4 regions of the Streptomyces sp. NBC_00096 genome follow, and region 2 is predicted to be linked to each of the others. Evidence: riboswitches for the same ligand, from Rfam matches in the RefSeq annotation. Region 2 holds a riboswitch; each other region holds the start of a gene.
What was found. A riboswitch is a leader RNA that binds a small molecule or an ion and turns the genes downstream of it on or off. The one in region 2 is predicted to bind cobalamin.
Positions count from the first base shown of each region.

Region 1: another riboswitch for cobalamin. It lies ahead of OG904_RS00310 (ABC transporter substrate-binding protein); the one in region 2 lies ahead of OG904_RS30945 (prenyltransferase/squalene oxidase repeat-containing protein).
Region 3: another riboswitch for cobalamin. It lies ahead of OG904_RS02620 (ribonucleoside triphosphate reductase); the one in region 2 lies ahead of OG904_RS30945 (prenyltransferase/squalene oxidase repeat-containing protein).
Region 4: another riboswitch for cobalamin. It lies ahead of metE (5-methyltetrahydropteroyltriglutamate--homocysteine S-methyltransferase); the one in region 2 lies ahead of OG904_RS30945 (prenyltransferase/squalene oxidase repeat-containing protein).

Region 1 covers NZ_CP108221.1:65,392-70,049, forward strand. The annotation lists gene OG904_RS00300 (ABC transporter ATP-binding protein) at 1-573, opposite strand, end outside; gene OG904_RS00305 (FecCD family ABC transporter permease) at 690-1,745, opposite strand; gene OG904_RS00310 (ABC transporter substrate-binding protein) at 1,742-2,746, opposite strand; cobalamin riboswitch at 2,782-2,924, opposite strand; gene OG904_RS00315 (helix-turn-helix domain-containing protein) at 2,927-4,006, opposite strand; gene OG904_RS00320 (SDR family oxidoreductase) at 4,254-4,658, shown strand, end outside.
Region 2 covers NZ_CP108221.1:6,913,605-6,918,262, reverse strand. The annotation lists gene OG904_RS30955 (enoyl-CoA hydratase) at 1-36, shown strand, start outside; gene OG904_RS30950 (hypothetical protein) at 126-1,538, opposite strand; cobalamin riboswitch at 1,669-1,744, opposite strand; cobalamin riboswitch at 1,861-1,999, shown strand; gene OG904_RS30945 (prenyltransferase/squalene oxidase repeat-containing protein) at 2,110-4,658, shown strand, end outside.
Region 3 covers NZ_CP108221.1:582,261-586,918, reverse strand. The annotation lists gene OG904_RS02635 (GNAT family N-acetyltransferase) at 1-155, shown strand, start outside; gene OG904_RS02630 (hypothetical protein) at 217-657, opposite strand; gene OG904_RS02625 (glycoside hydrolase family 71 protein) at 1,091-2,800, shown strand; cobalamin riboswitch at 2,889-3,039, shown strand; gene OG904_RS02620 (ribonucleoside triphosphate reductase) at 3,068-4,658, shown strand, end outside.
Region 4 covers NZ_CP108221.1:258,355-263,012, forward strand. The annotation lists gene metE (5-methyltetrahydropteroyltriglutamate--homocysteine S-methyltransferase) at 1-2,045, opposite strand, end outside; cobalamin riboswitch at 2,219-2,444, opposite strand; gene OG904_RS01210 (3-hydroxybutyryl-CoA dehydrogenase) at 2,593-3,477, opposite strand; gene aceB (malate synthase A) at 3,474-4,658, opposite strand, start outside.

The sequences.
Region 1 (4,658 bases), 6.8 Mb from region 2:
GACCAGCAGGCCGGTGGCCGGCAGGGCGCGGACCAGGCCGAGGATCTCCAGCTGGTAGCGGATGTCCAGGTGGTTGGTCGGCTCGTCCAGGGCGAGCAGGCCGGGGTCCTGGACCAGGGCGCGGGCCACCAGGGCGCGCTGGCGCTCGCCGCCGGAGAGCCCGTCGAAACGGCGCCCGGCGAGCGCGGCCGCGCCGACGGTGTCCAGGGCCTCGGCGACGCGCCGTACGTCGTCCGGGCCGTCCTGCTCCCAGAACCTCTTGTGCGGGCTGCGCCCCATGGCCACCACCTCGCGCACGGTCAGCCCGAAGGTGCCGGCCGCGTCCTGGGGCACGACCGCCACCCGCCGGGCACGGTCCTTGACCCCCAGCGTGGCCGCGTCCGTGCCGTCCAGCACCACGCGCCCGCCGCTCGGGCGCAGGGTGCCGTAGACGCAGCGCAGCAGCGTGGTCTTGCCGCTGCCGTTGGGCCCGACCACGCCGACCGTCTCGCCGGGGCGGGCGGTGAGGTCGATCCCGTGCAGCAGCGGCTGCCCGTCGATCTCATAACGCACGTCCTCGACGACGAGTTCCACCGGACCGGAGACCGTACCGGACACCCGACCGGAGACCCGACCGGAGACCCGACCGGATAGCCGCCCCGAGACCGGCCCCGAGACCGGCCGCGCCGCCCCTGCCGCCCTACCCGCCGTCATCCCACGACCCCTTCGCTCCGGCTGGACCCGCGCAGCATCCACAGGAAGAACGGTCCGCCGACGAGAGCCGTGACCACACCGACCGGGATCTCCTCCGGCGCGGCGGCGGTACGGGCCACCAGGTCGGCCAGGGTCAGGAACACCGCCCCGCCCAGGGCGGCCACCGGCAGCAGCGCCCGGTGCCCGGCGCCGACGACCATGCGGGCGGCGTGCGGAACCATCAGCCCCACGAAGCCGATCGCCCCGCTGTAGGCCACCAGCACCCCGATGACCAGCGAGGTGAGGACGAAGACGGCGGCCCGGAACCGGCTGGTGTCCAGGCCGAGCGTGTGGGCGCCCTCCTCCCCCGCGAGCAGCAGGTCGAGCGGCCGGGCGAGGGCGACCAGCAGCCCGGTGCCGAGGAGCAGGGCGCCGGCGGGCAGGGCCAGTTCGCCCCAGCGGGCCCCGCCGAGTCCGCCGAGCGTCCAGAACAGCACGCTGCGGATCTGGTCGGGGTGCGCGGCCAGCACCAGGATGAGGCTGGTCAGGGCGGACAGGACGTACTGCACCGCGACTCCGGCGAGGATCAGCCGGCCGGTGGTCATGGCGCCGCCGCGCCGGGCCATCGCGTAGACGGCGACGAGTGCGCCCATCGACCCGGCGAAGGCGGCGAGCGGTACGGCGGCCCCGCCCGCGAACCCGAGGACCCCGGCGCCGAAGACGATCACCAGCACCGCTCCCGCCGAGGCCCCGGAGGAGGCTCCGAGCAGGAACGGGTCGGCGAGCGGATTGCGTACGAGGGCCTGGAGCACGGTTCCCGCGACGGCCAGTCCCGCGCCGACGACGGCCCCGAGCAGGACGCGCGGCATCCGGACGTCCCACACGATCGCCCCGAAGGCGCCCGCGCCCCCTCCCGGTCCGGGTCCCCCGAGCACGATGTCGAGCACCTGGCCGGGAGGGATCCGTACCGGCCCCAGGGCCAGCCCCGCCACGGCCGACGCGGCCAGCGCGCCGGCGAGTACGGCCAGGACGAGCGGTGTACGGGTGGACGCGCGGGCGAACCGACGCCTCACGCGGCGTCGGGGTGGAGCCCGCCGCCCAGCGACTCCACGGCGTCGGCCACGCGCACGCCGAGTACCGCGGAGGACAGCGGCAGTACGACGAACCGCTGGTTCCTGACGGCGGGAACCTGCGCCAGCGCCGGGTCGTTCAACAGGCGCTGCTTCTTGGCTTCGACGGTGGTGCCGCCGTAGTCGTAGATGAGGACGACCTCGGGCTTGCGCTCGATGACCTTCTCCCACGACACGTCGCCGAAGGTGTCCTCGAGGTCGGCGAACACGTTCGTCCCGCCCGCCAGCGAGACGATCTCGTTGCCGATGCCCTTGCCTCCCGAGGTGAAGGCGGAGGCCTCGCCCGAGTCGTAGACGAAGACGGCGGGCCGGGCCTTGTCCTTCACCCGCCCGCGAACGGCGTCGATGCGGCGCTGTTCGTCCGCGATGAGCTTGTCGCCGCGCTCGGGCACACCGAAGGTCCGCGCCACTTCGGTGATCTCGGTCCTGAGCTGTTCCAGGCCGACCTTCCCGTCGGTGCAGTACTCCACGCTGAGCCGGGAGTTGATGCCGGACTTCGCGAGGCCCTCGCGGTCGCGGCCCTGCGCCTTGTCGAAGGCGCTGGAGTAACCCCCGTACACGAAATCGGGGTTGGCGCCGAGCAGGACCTCCTTGGAGGGGTACTCCTTCGCCAGCACCTTGATCTTGTCGTAGGCGGGTCGGTAGGCGGGCAGCACGGCGTCGTCGAGGTAGGCCGTCCCGGCCATCTTCTCCTCCAGCCCGAGGGCCAGGAGGATCTCGGTGGCGTGCTGGTTCATCGCGACGGCGCGCCGCGGCGGCGCCTGATAGGTGCTGCTGACACCGCAGTTGGTGACGGTGTACGGGTACCCGGGCGCGGCGCCCGCCCCCGCGGCCGCGTCGTTCGCCCCGGCCGGGGATCCCGCCGGGGCCCCGCACGCGGTCAGCGGTATCAGGAGCGGGACGGGCAGGAGCGCGCGCAGAAGTGCGCGGGGGTACGACGGCATGACGAAGCCTCTCCGGGGGATCCGCGTCCCCTGGTCGAACCGAAAAGGCGGTGCGTCAGTGTCTGGCTCCCGGTTCCCCTGGGGGTTCCGGTCACAGTGGCGGGACCGCACCGGATTCGCACCGGATTCCTGTCCTGCACCGCCTGGATGACCCGGTCCACTCTGCCATACGGAGTGCGATCATCCGTTCGGGTGCAGCGCGTCGGCCGTCCGGGAGGCGAGCGTCCGCAGGGCCTCTTCGGAGGGGGATCCCGGCTCGGCGGTGTAGAGGTAGAGGGCCTGGTCGGGGTCGTCCGGGAGGGTGAGGGACTCGTACTCCAGGGCCAGTTCACCGACGACGGGGTGGCGGTAGCGCTTGGTGCCGTGGGTGTATTCGAGCACGTCGTGCGCGGCCCACCACTGCCGGAAGTCCTCGTCGCTCTCCGACAGTTCGTCGACGAGGGGGCGCAGCGCGGGGTCGTACGGGTGCCGGCCCGCGTAGAGCCGCAGCGCGGCGACGGCTCCGCGCGCGCCGGTCTCCCAGTCGGCGAGGAGCTCGCGGGCGGCGGGGTCGAGGAAGATGAAGCGGGCGAGGTTGCGGTCCCGGTGGGCCAGTGCGTCGAAGTCGGTGTAGAGGGCCTTGGCGAGCCGGTTCGCGGCCAGGACGTCCAGCCGGTGCCCCATGATCATCGCCGGGGTGCCGTCCAGGGCGTCCAGCACCCGGTACAGCCCGGCCCGCACGCGCTGCGGTACGGCGGCTCCGGTGGATCCGGCGGCGCGGACGGTTCCGGGCGCGGATCCGCGTACGGGGTCGCTTCCCGGCTGGTGTCCGCGCCCATGCCCGAGCCCATGTCCTGGCCCATGTCCTGGCCCATCTCTGAGCCCATCTCCGAGCCCGAGCCCGAGCCCGAGCCCGAGCCCGAGCCCGTGCCCATGTCCGTGGCCGTTTCCGCCTCCGCCTCCGGACCCGCGCCCGTCGGCCCGCTGCGGCCGGGCCAGGTCGAAGAGGTGGCTGCGCTCGGTGGCGTCGAGCCGTAGCGCACGGGCCACCGCGTCGAGCACCTCGGTGGAAACGTGCAGGTTGCGGCCCTGCTCCAGCCGGATGTAGTAGTCGACGCTGACCCCGGCCAGCTGCGCGACCTCCTCGCGGCGGAGCCCTGGCACCCGTCGCCGGCCCGCGTGCGCGGCGGCGCCGATCTCCTCTGGAGCGATCCGGGCGCGCCGGGAGCGCAGGAAGTCCCGCAGGTCGGGATTGGGCTCGCGCCCGGCAGTGACGGTCATCCCTCCAGGCTAGGCCGTCCCTTCCGAATCTTGCCGGGGGCGCCCGGGCAGGAATGGAAGCGGCCGATCCGCTGTAAGGGGGGGGTCTTGCGTACCCCTGGTACGACTCCACCCCCGGGGCGGCCGGTGGAGCCCGCCGGACGGTGCTCTCCTGGAGAGGTAGCCCGCTCGCCCTGCGTCCCCGCTCCACCCCTCCGCCCCTCCACCCCTCCCCCGTCTCCCCTCCCCGCAAAGGATCAAGATCACCATGGCGAAGCCCCTCGTCGTCGTCACCGGCGCCAGCTCCGGCATCGGCGCGGCCACCGCCCGCCTGCTGTCCTCCCAGGGACACCCCCTGCTCCTGCTCGCCCGCCGGCTGGACAAGCTGGAGGAGCTCGGACTGCCCGACACCCTGTGCCTCAAGGTCGACGTCACCGACCGGGCGGCCGTGGAGGCGGCGGTCCGCGCGGCCGAGGAGCGGTTCGGCCCGGTGGACCTGCTGGTCAACAACGCCGGCGCGATGCTGCTGGGGCGGATCGCCGACCAGCCGGTGGACGAGTGGGAGCGGATGATCGACATCAACGTCAAGGGCCTGCTCTACGGAACCCGCGCGGTCCTCCCCGGCATGATCGCGCGCGGCGCAGGCACGATCGTGAACATCAGCTCCGTCGCG
Region 2 (4,658 bases):
GTGGACAAGCGCCCGCCGCACTTCACCCACGGCTGACAGGGCCGACGGGGCCGGCCGGGCCGCCGGACGGGTGCGGGACCGCGAGCCGCGGTCCCGCACCCCCGGGGATCACGGGAGCGCGGGGATCAGGCGCCCCAGCGCAGGGCGATGGTGTCGCCCACGTTGATCACCTTGTTGCGGGCGGCGCCGGCGAAGGCGGAACCGTCGACGCTGACCTTCCAGGTGCCGGAACCGCTGTTGGCCTTGCCGTTGATGTCGGTGATGGTGCCGGTGCCCGACGAGGGGGTCACGCCGGTGACGCAGCCCGAGGGGGTGGCGCCGGAGACCGCCGCGTTCAGTACGTCGCCGAGCGTGGTGGTCGTACCGGTCGGGGTGAAGGCCACCGAGCAGACCTTGAGGCCGCCGGCGCCGTTGTCGACGGTCAGCGCCAGCTTGGTGGCCGTACCGGCCGTGAAGGTGGACTGGGCGACCCACTGCGGGGCGCCGGGGGTGACCGGGACGGGCGGGGCCGTGGTGAAACCGCCGCCGGCCACGGCGCGCAGTGCGTCGATGGAGGCGTAGGCGGAGGGGCCGGTGTCGGTCGGCTTGTACTTGAAGCCGCCGGCCGGGTTGTACTGGTTGGCGATCAGGAAGTCGACCGGGGTCTTGCCGTTGGCGGTGAGGAAGTCACTGGTCTGCGGGTTGATTCCGCAGGCGTTGAGACCGGCTACGCCCCAGCCGTTGGAGCTGGAGTTGACGCCGTAGAGCGAGTTGAAGGCACCGGTGGCGTTGACCAGGGTGCTCTTGAGGAAGTTCTTGGCCTGGACGATGTCGGTGTCGGTGCTGGGGACTCCGGAGACGCAGAGGGCTGCCATCGCCGCACCCGTCATGTCCACATCGCTCGCGGAGTTGAGGACCGTGGTGTTGCCCTCGGCCTTCTGGAAGGTCCAGCCGCCGTCGACGTGCTGGTTGGCGCGGATGCGGGTGACCAGGGAGTCGGTCAGGGCCTGGGGGATGCGGTTGGCGCCGGCCTGGGTCTTGGCCCCGCGCAGCGAAAGGGCCGCGAAGACGGTTCCGTTGAAGTTCCCGGACGGGCCGAAGTAGCCCGGCTCGGCCGTCTGCCAGTAGGAGTAGACGTTCGCCATGAGGTTGCGGGAGGCCGAGACCCGGGACGGGTCGATGCCGGCCGCGTAGGCGTTGAGGGTGCCTCGCTCGAAGTCCGTGACCACCGGGGAGGCCTGCGGCCAGGCCGCGGTGGAGAGCAGGTTGCGGTAGACCGTGCGCGCGTTCTTCGTGGTGTCGCCACCCGGGGCGACGTCGACGACCGCGGTGCCCGCGGCGGCGAAGGTGCTGAACGCCCACTCGTTGGACAGGCCCGCGCCGGCGTACGAACCGTCGGCCGCCTGGAGGGACTTGAGGTAGGCGACGCCGTTGGTCTTGGACGTCGCGAGCTGTGCGGGGCTGGACGTCGCGGAGGCGGGCAGCACGGTCAGAGCGAAGGCTCCGAGCACTGCGGGGACCGCGAGCGCGAGGCGGCGGGAGGTACGGGGACGGGACATGGCCTGCTCCTGGAATCGGCGGACGCCGGCCGGTCCCTGCAGCAGTGCCGCCGTGCGGGCGCACGGCCGGGCATGCCGGGGGCCGCCGTCCGGAACGCGTGGTACGGCTTCCTGTGATGCGTCGCCGTATGGGCATTCGGGCTCGGAGACGGCCCCCGCCGTCCCACACCGTTGCGCGTCAGCTCCGGCTTCTCACCGGATTCCCCCATGTGGCAGCCCAGGACGCTACCCGAGTGATCAAGGGACCGCCAGCCACCCGGACCGGGGCCTGGCGCCGGGCATCCGGGAGGGGTCCGGTGAGACCCGCACCACCTTGACGCGTCGTCGGGATCCGTGTTGCACTCCGGCTGAGAACTACTCAGCTCCAGGGGAAGCCGGTCGAATTCCGGCGCTGACCCGCAACCGTAGGCCCGGTCCGTCCCGGGTGAGCCGGAATGCCTGGAGCAGGGACACAGTACGAAGAGCGCCGTCGCGGACTACGGTGTGGTCGTCGCAGCCTCCCCACGGCGGAGCAGCCGTGTGGGGGCGCATCGTCACGCACGCAGCCGCCCGGCAGAGACGAGGGGCCGCGGTGGGGACCGAACAGCAGGCGAAACGGCAGACGGGGACGAGACGGCGGTTCCTCTCCCTCGCGACCGCGTCCTTCCTCGCCCTCGGCGCGGGAGTGGGCTTCCTCACGGTCCCCTCCTCGGCGAGCGCCGACCCGGTCGAGCAGTGCACCGCCACCGTCGGTGCCGTCGTCGCCGTGGACTTCGGCCCGTTCGGCGGGAAGGTCGAGCGCGGGTGCGACACCACCCCCACCACCGGCTACGAGCTGCTGCACACGGGCGGGTTCACCACCACCGGAACCGTGCACGACGGTGCCGGGTTCATCTGCCGGATAGGCAACGGCTCCTTCAACTCCGGTACGCAGTACCCCACTCCGGACAAGGAGGAGTGCGTACTCACCCCCCAGGCCACCGCCTACTGGTCGTACTGGATCGCCTCCCCCGGTCAGAAGAACTGGACCTACAGCCCGCTCGGCGCCCTGGCGCGCACCCCCAAGCCCGGCGACGTCGACGCCTGGGTCTACGGCGGCACCGACACCGGCGGCACCAAGGGCAAGCCCTCCTTCTCCCCCGACGACGTACGGGCCGGGGGCGGCTCCACCCCGGACCCGACCGTCCCCACCGCCCCGCCCAGCGTGCCCGCCGGGTCGGTCGACCTGCCCGCCGCCACCCGCTGGCTCACCGGGAGGCTCACGGACGGCGAACGGGTCGTCGACGAGGGCGCCACCGCCCCGAACCACTTCTTCACCACCGAGGTCGTCTTCGCCCTGGCCGCGGCCGACGCCAACAGCCCGGCGGCCCGCAAGGCCGCCGACTTCCTCGCCACGCCCGCGCAGACGGACGCGTACGCCTACCCGGCCGGGAAGGGCGGTGTGCCCGACGCCACCGCCGCCGCGCGCCTCGCCCTCGTCGCCGAGGCGACCGGCGAGGACCCGCGCGACTTCGGCGGGCACGACCTGCTGGGCGACCTCGTGAAGTACGTCTGTCCCAGGGACGTCGGTGACGGCGACACGATCGAGGGCTGCCTCACCAAGGGCGACTTCCGCACCACCGGCCAGTCCGATGCCCAGGCCATGGCCGTCATCGCCCTGCTGAGCGGCGGTGTGACGCCGCCCGCCGACGCCGTGAACCGGCTGACCGCCCTCCAGTGCGAGGACGGCGGCTTCACCAGCGTCCTGATCCGCGCGGGCGGCTGGTGCGACAGCGACGCGAACTCGACCGGGCTGATCACCCTGGCCCTGCGCCGGGCCGGCGGGCACGACGCGGTCGTCCAGAAGGCCCGCGGATACCTGAAGAAGTCCCAGCTGGCGACCGGCGCCTGGCCCTCCGCCGCCTATATGACCACCGGGAGTCCGGCCTCCACCGCCTGGGCCGCCCAGGCCCTGCGCGCCCTGGGCGACGACGCCTTCGCGGACGCCGGCATCTCCTGGCTCTCCAGGCACCAGTTCCCCGCGGGCGGCTTCGGCTTCGAGGAGGACGACACCGAGTCGCGGCTGTTCCCCACCTCCACGGTCGCCCTCGCGGGCGCCGGGAGCGACCTGGTCACGCTGACCACCAAGAAGACCGACCCGCCCACGACGCCTCCGCCCACGACCCCGACGCCGACGACCCCGCCGACCACGCCTCCGGCCGGTGCCGGGCCCGACCTGAAGAGGGCCGGCGCCTACCTCACCGACCACAGCCGGCTGATCCAGGGCCGCTACTACGAGAGCGGCCCCGCCACCGGCCCCCACACCGGCTTCGCCGACTACGGCCTGACCATCGACGGCGCCTACGCGCTGGCCGCCACCGGCACGGACAACACCACCCTGCGCAACATCGTCGACTTCCTCGACAAGGGCGGCAAGGACGGCAGGAACCGCGGCATCCACGACTGGACCCTCATCGGCACCAAGTACGCGGCCGGCGGCTCCATCGGCAAGACGGCCCTCCTCGCCGAGGCCGTGGGACGCGACCCCCGCCACTTCGGCGGCCAGGACCTGATCGCGGCCCTCGCCCAGGGCACCTGCGCGGCCAGGACGGACATCCCCAAGCAGTGCGCGGCCAAGGGCAACTACACCTACGCGACCTCGGTGTTCTCCCAGTCCCTCGGCGTCATGGCCCAGGTGCGCGCGGGCGAGACGGCCGCGGCGGCCGAGCCCGTCGCCTATCTCAGGAGCCTCCAGGACCCCTCGGGCGGCTGGGTCAGCCTGATCGGTGAACCCAGCGACACCGAGGTCGACTCCACCGCGATGGCCGCGATGACGCTGGACCTGCTGCCCGACGCCGGTTCGCAGGCGGCCGTGGACAAGGGCCTCGCCTGGCTGGCCGGCCGGCAGAAGGAGGACGGCGGCTTCCCCGGCGCGTCCGGCAACTCCGTCAACTCCGCGGCGCTCGCGGTGCAGGGCCTGTCCCTGGACGCGCCGAAGTACGCCGCGCAGATCGCCAGGGCCCGCGAGTTCCTGGCCTCCCAGCAGAACGCCGACGGCGGCTTCACCATCGCCAGGGGCGGCCAGGCCGGATCCGACGTCCGCGCCTCCACCCAGGCCACCGGCGGCGCCACCGGCACCTCCTTCGGCCTGCTGACCCGTGA
Region 3 (4,658 bases), 6.3 Mb from region 2:
TGGAGACCCTGACCGACAACGCCGCCATGATCGGCGCCGCCGAGCGGTCGGGGTTCCGGATCGAGGGCACGCTGCGGCGCTCCGCGTGGGTCACCGGGGCCTTCGTGGACGAAGTGATCCTGGGGCTGCCGGTCGAGGAGTGGCGGGGCGCGTAGGCACTGCCGAACACGGGCACGGGCCCCGCCCGGTCCCGGGCGGGGCCCGTGCCCGGGGTCGTCAGAGCCGGTGCACCCGTTCCGGGGCGAAGGGCAGCGGGTGGCGCCCGGCGGCCAGGATCCGCAGCCCGGGGGCCACGGAGAGCAGGTCGCGGAGCCAGCCCAGGGTTTCGGACGCCAGGTGTTCGCAGCCGTCGAGGACGAGCAGCATGTCGCGCTCCGCGAGCCATGACGCCGCGTTCGAGGTGCCGCACGGCAGGAAGGGGATGCCCGGTACGCAGCCCAGTGCGGCGGTCAGATCGCGGACCCCGAAGCGGTGGTCCATGGCGACCACGGCCACCCCGTCGCAGAAGTTGGACGCGAGCCGTTGCCCGATCTCCCGCACCAGCAGGCTCCGGGGCTCCCGGAACCGTCCGGTGACGGTGAGCACCCTGCCCCGCCGGACGGCGGTGAGCAGCCGGGACAGCTCGGCGGACGTCGCCGGAATCGTACCGGCGCCCATGGAATTGGAATCCCTCATCGGCACGATGCCCCCCATGCATGCGTGACCATACGCGGCAAGAGGGTTGTTTCGAGCCGCATGAAGACGATTATGCGCCACTTTCATGGGAAGGCTAGGGGAATTTCCTATTCCGGTGAAAGGCCCGTGCCGCCCGGTGATCACCGCAGTTGTACAAGTCACATATTTTTGTCCACCGCCTGTCCACGGCCTGTTCGCCACACTGCGAAGAGGTGTCGTCAAGATGAACTCAGGCCGCAGTCAAGGCCGGAGGGCGTCCGAGTGGCCGGATCTCCCGCCATCCGGACGTAGTCCCCGTGGTCCCCGTGACGTACGTGCCGGGCCCCGGCTCACAGTGAACAGTTGTCCGGGGAGCCGGAATCGGCTGTACTGCTGTGCAGCCCGACGTGCGGGCATATTCGGGGAGGGGCCACGAATGAGTAGGGACCAGCGGCGGGCCGAGCGGAGTGCGAGACCTGCATCGCACCGCCGCCGTCCGGGCTTCCGGGGCCGTAGGTCCCTGCTGGCCCTCTTCCTGTCGGCCTTCTTCCTGGTCGGCGTCTGCACCGCGACCGGAATCGCCTGGGATCCCCTGACGGCCGCCGAACGGTCGGACCGCTCCGCGGCCGGGCCGGCCGACGACCGGGTGCCCGGTGACCCCGGTGACGTCGCCACGCCCTCGGCCACCGGCCCGAGCCCCTCCGCGTCCGCCGGCGGGAGTCCGGGTGCGAAGGCTCCGGACAAGGGCGTCCCGCAGACCGGTACGGACAGCGGGGTGCGCCCCGCCGGAGCCCTGCCCTTCGACCTGCCGCAGACGGCCACCCTGCGCTCCGGCGACGCCGGCAAGAAGCTGGTCTTCGCCCACTACTTCACGCCCTACCCGCTCTCCCTCGACAACGCGAAGGCCGACTCCGACTACTACACCCGCAACTACCTGGACCCGGCGGGCGAGAGCGGCAAGCACGAACGCTACGGCGGCCTGCTGCGCGACCGGCCGCTGCCCGTCCAGCCCAAGGACGGCAACTGGGAGCTCGCCAACCTCCAGCAGGAGGTGCGCACGGCCCGCGCCGCCGGCATCGACGGATTCACCCTCGACCTGCTCTCCCTCTCCGGGAAGAACTGGGACCGCTCCAAGCTCCTGATGGAGGCGGCCCGTTCGGTGGACCCGGCCTTCAGGGTCATGCTGATGCCGGACATGACCTCCCTGGGGACCGATGATCCGCGCGTGCTCGCCGACGCCCTGGCCGACCTCGCCGCGGCCCCGGCCGCACACCGCCTCTCCGACGGACGGCTGGTCGTCTCGCCCTTCAAGGCGGAGGCCAAGAGCGCGGCCTGGTGGACCCAGGTCATGGACGCCCTGAAGTCCGGGCACGGCATCCGCACCGCGTTCGTCCCGCTCTTCCTCGACTTCGGCGCGCACAGCGGCGATTTCTCGTCCATCAGCTACGGGTTCTCCGAATGGGGCAGCCGGAGCTACGTCGGCCAGGAGAGCTCCACGCGCGACGTGCGCAGGGCCCACGACGCGGGCAAGATCTGGATGCAGCCCGTGTCGGTCCAGGACGCCCGCCCCAACCAGGGCATCTACGACGAGGCCGGCAACACCGCGACCCTGCGCGCCACATGGACCCGGTCCATCGAGGACGGGGCCGACTGGGTCCAGCTCACCACCTGGAACGACTACAGCGAGGGGAGCCAGTTCGCCCCGTCGCTGCACAACGGTTATTCCTACCTCGACCTGTCCTCGTACTACCTCACCAAGTTCAAGACGGGCAGCTGGCCGAAGATCGTCCGGGACACGCTGTACCTGACCGCGCGCACCCAGTTCGCCTCCGCCGACCCGAGCGGCAGCCAGTCCCTGGTCATGTCGCTCCGCAAGGGCAGCGCCGCGGCCCGCGACACGGTGGAGGTGCTGAGCTTCCTGGCCGCGCCCGCGAGCATCCGTACGGCCGTCGGGACGGCCGAGGACGTGCGCGAGGCCCCGGTCGGGGTGCACTCCGAACTGCTGCCACTGAAGCCGGGCAGGGCCTCGGCGGTCGTGGTGCGCGGTGGCAGCACCGGGGTTCGGGTGGAGCTGGGCTACCCGGTGGACCGTGCGGTGGAGGTCCAGGACCTCCAGTACTACGCGGCCACCAGCGGCCGCGGGTAACGGGCGGGCGGAGCCGGGGCGAAGGGCCTGAGTCGCAGGACCTTCGTCACCCCATATGTAGTGGTGGCGTGCCCGAGTCGTATCCATATGTAGTGTTGGTCCTGCCGGTTCGGCGGGGCCCGCTCATGCGCGCCCCGACCGAGGCAACAGGGAACCCGGTGGGAATCCGGGACTGCCCCGCAACGGTGAGTCCGCTCCGGCGGACGAGTCCGACACCTGCCGGCACGTGATCCATTCTTCCGTGCCAAGCCTCGTGGGAGGGCTGCCGTGACTGCTGCCGTCGACGCCGTAGAGACCGTGACCGAATACCTGGACCGCCGGGACTGGCGGGTGAACGCCAATGCCAACCAGGGGTACTCGCTCGGCGGCCTCATCCTCAACGCCGCGGGCAAGATCACCGCGAACTACTGGCTGGAGCAGGTCTACCCCGAGGCCGTGGCCCGCGCCCACCGCGAGGGCGACCTCCACATCCACGACCTGGACATGCTCTCCGGCTACTGCGCCGGATGGTCCCTGCGCACCCTGCTGACCGAGGGCTTCAACGGAGTCCCCGGCCAGATCGACTCCGCCCCGCCCCGGCACCTGTCCTCGGCCGTCGGGCAGATCGTGAACTTCCTCGGCACCCTGCAGAACGAATGGGCCGGCGCCCAGGCCTTCTCCTCCTTCGACACCTGCCTCGCCCCCTACGTCCGCCTCGACGCGATGACGTACGAACAGGTCAGGCAGTGCGTCCAGGAGCTCGTGCACAACCTGAACGTGCCCTCGCGCTGGGGCACCCAGACCCCCTTCACCAACCTCACCTTCGACTGGACCTGCCCCGAGGACCTGCGCGAGCAGATCCCGGTGGTCGCGGGGGAGGAGACCGGTTTCACCTACGGCGAGCTCCAGGCCGAGATGGACATGATCAACCGGGCGTACATCGAGGTGATGACGGAGGGCGACGCCACCGGCCGGGTGTTCACCTTCCCCATCCCGACCTACAACATCACCCGGGACTTCCCCTGGGAGAGCGAGAACGCCGAACGGCTCTTCGCGATGACCGCCAAGTACGGACTCCCGTACTTCCAGAACTTCATCAACTCCGAGCTCGAACCGAACATGATCCGCTCCATGTGCTGCCGGCTCCAGCTGGACCTGACGGAGCTCCTCAAGCGCGGCAACGGCCTCTTCGGCAGCGCCGAGCAGACCGGCTCGCTCGGGGTGGTCACCCTCAACTGCGCCCGGCTCGGACACACCCACGCGGGCGACGAGGCGGGGCTGCTCGCCGAGGTGGACCGGCTGTGCGCGCTGGCCAGGGACAGCCTCGAACTGAAGCGGACCACCGTCCAGGACCTGATCGACGGCGGCCTCTTCCCGTACACCAAGCGGTACCTGGGCACCCTGCGCAACCACTTCTCCACCATCGGCGTCAACGGCGTCAACGAGATGATCCGCAACTTCAGCGGGGGCGCGTACGACATCACCGCGCCCGAGGGCCACGCCCTCGCGGTCCGGCTCCTCGACCGGGTCCGGGAGCGGATGGTGGACTTCCAGGAGAGCACCGGTCACCTCTACAACCTGGAGGCCACCCCGGCCGAGGGCACCACCTACCGCTTCGCGAAGGAGGACCGGGCCCGCTTCCCCGGCATCCTCCAGGCCGGCACCGACGCCAACCCGTACTACACCAACTCCTCACAGCTGCCCGTCGGCTGGACCGACGACCCCTTCGAGGCGCTGGAACGCCAGGACGAACTCCAGGGCAAGTACACGGGCGGCACCGTCCTGCACCTGTACACCCCCGAGCGGATCCCGACGGCGGAGGCCTGCCGCGCACTGGTCCGGCGCTCGCTGGAGACCTTCCGGCTCCCGTACCTGACGG
Region 4 (4,658 bases), 6.7 Mb from region 2:
GCGGCCTCCAGGCTGATGACGTCGGCGTCGAGGTCCTCGATGGCTTCGACGATGTCGCCGAACTCCGCGTAGCACATGTGGGTGTGGATCTGGGTGTCCGGGCGGACGCCGCTGGTGGTGAGGCGGAAGGATTCGGTGGCCCAGTCCAGGTAGCCGGCGTGGTCGGCGGCGCGAAGCGGAAGCGTTTCGCGCAGGGCGGGCTCGTCGACCTGGATGACGCGGGTGCCCGCCGCCTCCAGGTCGTTCACCTCGTCCCGCAGGGCGAGGGCGACCTGGCGGGCCGTCTCGCCGAGGGGCTGGTCGTCCCGTACGAAGGACCAGGCCAGCATGGTGACCGGGCCCGTCAGCATGCCCTTGACCGGCTTGGCGGTCTGCGACTGGGCGTACGCGGTCCAGCGGACGGTCATCGGGTCGGGCCGGGAGACGTCCCCGGCCAGGACCGGCGGGCGCACGTACCGGGTGCCGTAGGACTGGACCCAGCCGTGCTGGGTGGCGAGGTAGCCGGTGAGCTGCTCGGCGAAGTACTGGACCATGTCGTTGCGTTCGGGCTCGCCGTGCACCAGGACGTCGATCCCCGCCTTCTCCTGGAAGGAGAGGACCTCGCGGATCTCGGCCTCGATCCGCTCCTCGTAGCCGTCGGTGCCGATGCGTCCGGCCCGCAGGGCGGCGCGGGCCAGGCGCAGTTCGCCGGTCTGCGGGAAGGAGCCGATGGTCGTGGTGGGCAGCAGCGGCAGGCCCAGGAGGGCTCGCTGGGCGGCGGCGCGCTCGGCGTAGGGCTGGGCGCGGCGCCCGTCCGCGTCGGTGATCGTCCCGGTACGGGCCCGGACTGCGGGGTCGTGGGTGATGGCGGAGGTGGCGCGGGAGGCCAGGTCGGCCCGGTTGGCGGCGAGTTCGGCGGTGATCGAGCCGGTGCCCCCGGCCAGTCCCCGGGCCAGCGTGGTGATCTCGGTGGTCTTCTGGCGGGCGAAGGCGAGCCAGCGGCGGATCTGCGGGTCGATGTCGCGCTCGGCGTCGGCGTCGAGCGGGACGTGCAGCAGGGAGCAGGATGCCGCGACGTCGACCCGGCCGGCGAGACCGAGGAGCGTTCCGAGGGTGGTCAGCGACTTCTGGTGGTCGTTGATCCAGATGTTGCGGCCGTCGACCACGCCGGCGACCAGTCGCTTGCCGGGGAGGCCGCCGACCGCGGCGAGATCGCGCAGGTTGGCTTCGGCCGCGCCGGTGAAGTCGAGGGCGAGGCCCTCCACGGGGGCCTTCGCCAGTACGGGCAGGGCTTCCCCGAGCCGGTCGAAGTACGAGGCGACGAGCAGCTTGGGGCGCTCGGTCAGGGCACCGAGCTCCCGGTAGGTGCGGGCGGCGGCGTTCAGTTCGGCCGGGGTGCGGTCCTGGACCAGTGCCGGCTCGTCCAGCTGGACCCATGCGGCGCCCGCGGCGCGCAGGTCCGCGAGGACCTGGGCGTAGACCGGCAGCAGCCGGTCGAGGAGGGTCAGCGGCTCGAAGTCGGCGGCGACGCCCGGTGCGGGCTTGGCGAGGAGCAGGTACGTCAGCGGGCCGACCAGGACCGGCCGGGCGGTGTGGCCGAGGGCCAGGGCTTCCTTCAGTTCGGCGACCTGCTTGGCGGAGTCGGCCGTGAAGACGGTGTCGGGGCCCAGTTCGGGGACGAGGTAGTGGTAGTTGGTGTCGAACCACTTGGTCATTTCGAGGGGGGCCACGTCCTGTGTGCCGCGCGCCATCGCGAAGTACCCGTCCAGGGCCCCTGCCCGGGCTGCCGCCCGGTGGCGGGCGGGTACCGCGCCGACCATGACCGTGGTGTCGAGTACGTGGTCGTAGTAGGAGAAGTCGCCGGTCGGAACCTCGGTGATGCCGGCCTCGGCGAGCTGCCGCCAGTTGGTGCGGCGCAGTTCGCGGGCGGTGTTCCGGAGGGCTTCGGCGGTGACGCGGCCCTTCCAGTAGCCCTCGACGGCCTTCTTCAGTTCGCGGTTCTGGCCCTGGCGGGGGTAGCCGTACACGGTGGCCCGTACTGGCGCGGCTGTGGACTCGGTGGTCACGGAACTCTCCTTCGCGAGCGTGTCTCCATGGACCCGGTGACGGGCCGAGGGTGCGAAGGGGTGCCGGAACGGGAGGACCGCCGGGATCGCGTACGTCTGGGTACGCGACGGGAGGATCCGCCCGCATTGCACGCCGACCCGCCCACGAGGTCACCGGGAAACCGTGCGCGGTCGATCGCGCACGGGCAACGGGCAGGTCTTCGGACTCGCGGGCACGCCTGCCGGTCTCCCGGCGGGCTCCTACTGGCCGTCGCTTCCCAGGACCGGTTCCGGTCCCAGTGCGTATGACGGCGGTCGTTCCCGCTCACCGCTGCGGGGCAGTCCCGGATTTCCACCGGGTTCCCTCTTACGACGCATCCCGCCTGGCGGACGGGGCGAACCAGCTGCGGGGCCCACCCTAGGCCGCCGGACTCGAGAATGGACACAGCGGTCCGGTGGGCGGACGGTGAAATGGGACACGGCGGGGGTGCGGCGACACCACTCGCCGCGCCCCCACCGCTCTTGCGCGCCTCCGGCGCACCCTCTGCCCGGAGACCTGCCGGGACCCTCAGGCCCGGCCGTACATGTGGAACCCGCGGCCGCTCTTGCGGCCCAGCAGCCCCGCCTGCACCATCCGCTGGAGCAGCGGGGGCGGGGCGAACAGGGGTTCCTTGAACTCCTCGTAGAGCGACTCGGCGATGGCCGCGACCGTGTCCAGGCCGATCAGGTCGGCGAGCTTGAGCGGCCCCATGGGGTGGGCGCAGCCCAGCTCCATCCCGGCGTCCACGTCGGCGGCGCTGGCGTACCCGGATTCGGCCATCCGAATGGCCGAGAGGAGGTAGGGGACGAGCAGCGCGTTGACGACGAAGCCGGCCCGGTCCTGGGAGCGGACCATGGTCTTGCCCAGGGCGTCGCGGGCGAAGGACTCCACGGTGGCGACGGTGTCCGCCGAGGTGTGCAGGGAGGAGACGACCTCGACCAGCGGCAGGACGGGTACGGGGTTGAAGAAGTGCAGGCCCACCACCCGGTCCGCGCGGCCGGTGGCCATGCCCAGCCGCATGATCGGGATGGCCGAGGTGTTCGTGGCGAGGACGGCCTCCCGGTCCTCGACGATCTTGTCGAGGGCGGTGAAGACCTCCGCCTTGGCGTCCGGGTTCTCGGTGACGGCCTCGATGACCAGCTGCCGGTCGGCGAGGTCTTCCAGGTCGCCCGTGAACACGAGCCGGGCCAGGGCGTCCTCGGCGGAGATCCGGTCCAGCTTGCCGCGCTGGACGGCGCGTTCCAGGGATACGGCGACGCGTTCGCCGGCGGCGCGGGCGGCGGCCGCGTCCGACTCGGCGACGACGGTGTCGATTCCGGCGCGGGCGCACACCTCGGCGATGCCGGCGCCCATTTGCCCGCCGCCGACGACTCCGACGCGCTGGATGCGGGACGCGCCCGCGGTGGCGCTCACGCGGTCACCCGCGCGCCGGTACGGCGGACGAGGTGGCGGGTGTAGGCCTCGGGGGTGAAGAAGGCGGGCAGGTGGACCGAGAGTGCGGTGTCCACGAAGATCTCCCTGGCTTCGAGGGCGAGTGCCCGCGGGTCCTCGGACTCCAGGGCAGCGCATTCGGCGTCGAGGAGGTCGGTGACCGTCGCCCGGTCCACCCGGTCGTGGCGCAGCCATTGCCAGATCTGCACGCGGGCGATCTCGGCGGTGGCGGCGTCCTCCATCAGCCCGTTCAGTGCGACGGCGCCGCTGCCGCGCAGCCAGGCGTCGAAGTAGCGCAGTGCCACGGCCACGTTGGAGCGGATGCCCTCCTGGGTGGGCGGGGCGGCGATGCGGCGGACGGACAGCAGGTCGGCGGCCGTGACCTCGACGTCCTCGCGCGTCCTCGCCAGCTGGTTCGGCCGCTCTCCCAGCACTCCGTCGAAGACCTCGCGGCAGCCGGGGACGAGCCCGGGGTGGGCGACCCAGGAACCGTCGGAGCCGGCCTCGGCCTCGTACTCCTTGTCCAGGCGCACCTTGGCGAGGGCCGCGGCGTTGGCTTCGGCGTCCCGGCTCGGGACGTGGGCCGCCATGCCGCCGATGGCGTGGGCACCGCGCCGGTGGCAGGTGCGCACGAGGAGTTCGGTGTACGCCCGCATGAACGGGGCGGTCATCGTGACCTTCGCCCGGTCGGGGAGCTGGAAGTCGGTCCGGTGGCCGAAGGTCTTGATCAGGCTGAACAGGTAGTCCCAGCGGCCCGCGTTGAGTCCCGCGCTGTGCTCGCGCAGCTCGTAGAGGATCTCCTCCATCTCGAAGGCGGCCGTGATCGTCTCGATGAGGACGGTGGCGCGGACGCTGCCGCGGGGGATCCCTAGGAGTTCCTGGGCGAGCAGGAAGACGTCGTTCCACAGCCGCGCCTCGTACCGGTTCTCCAGCTTGGGGAGGTAGAAGTACGGTCCGTGCCCGGCGTCGATCTGGCGCCGGGCGCAGTGGAAGAAGTACAGGCCGAAGTCGACGAGCGAGGCGGCGACGGGCCGGCCGTCGATCTCCAGGTGCTCCTCGGTCAGGTGCCAGCCGCGCGGGCGGACCATGATGGTCGCGAGGTCCGCGCCGAGGCGGTACTCCTTGCCCTCAGGGGTGGTGAAGTCGATGCGCCGCCCGATGGC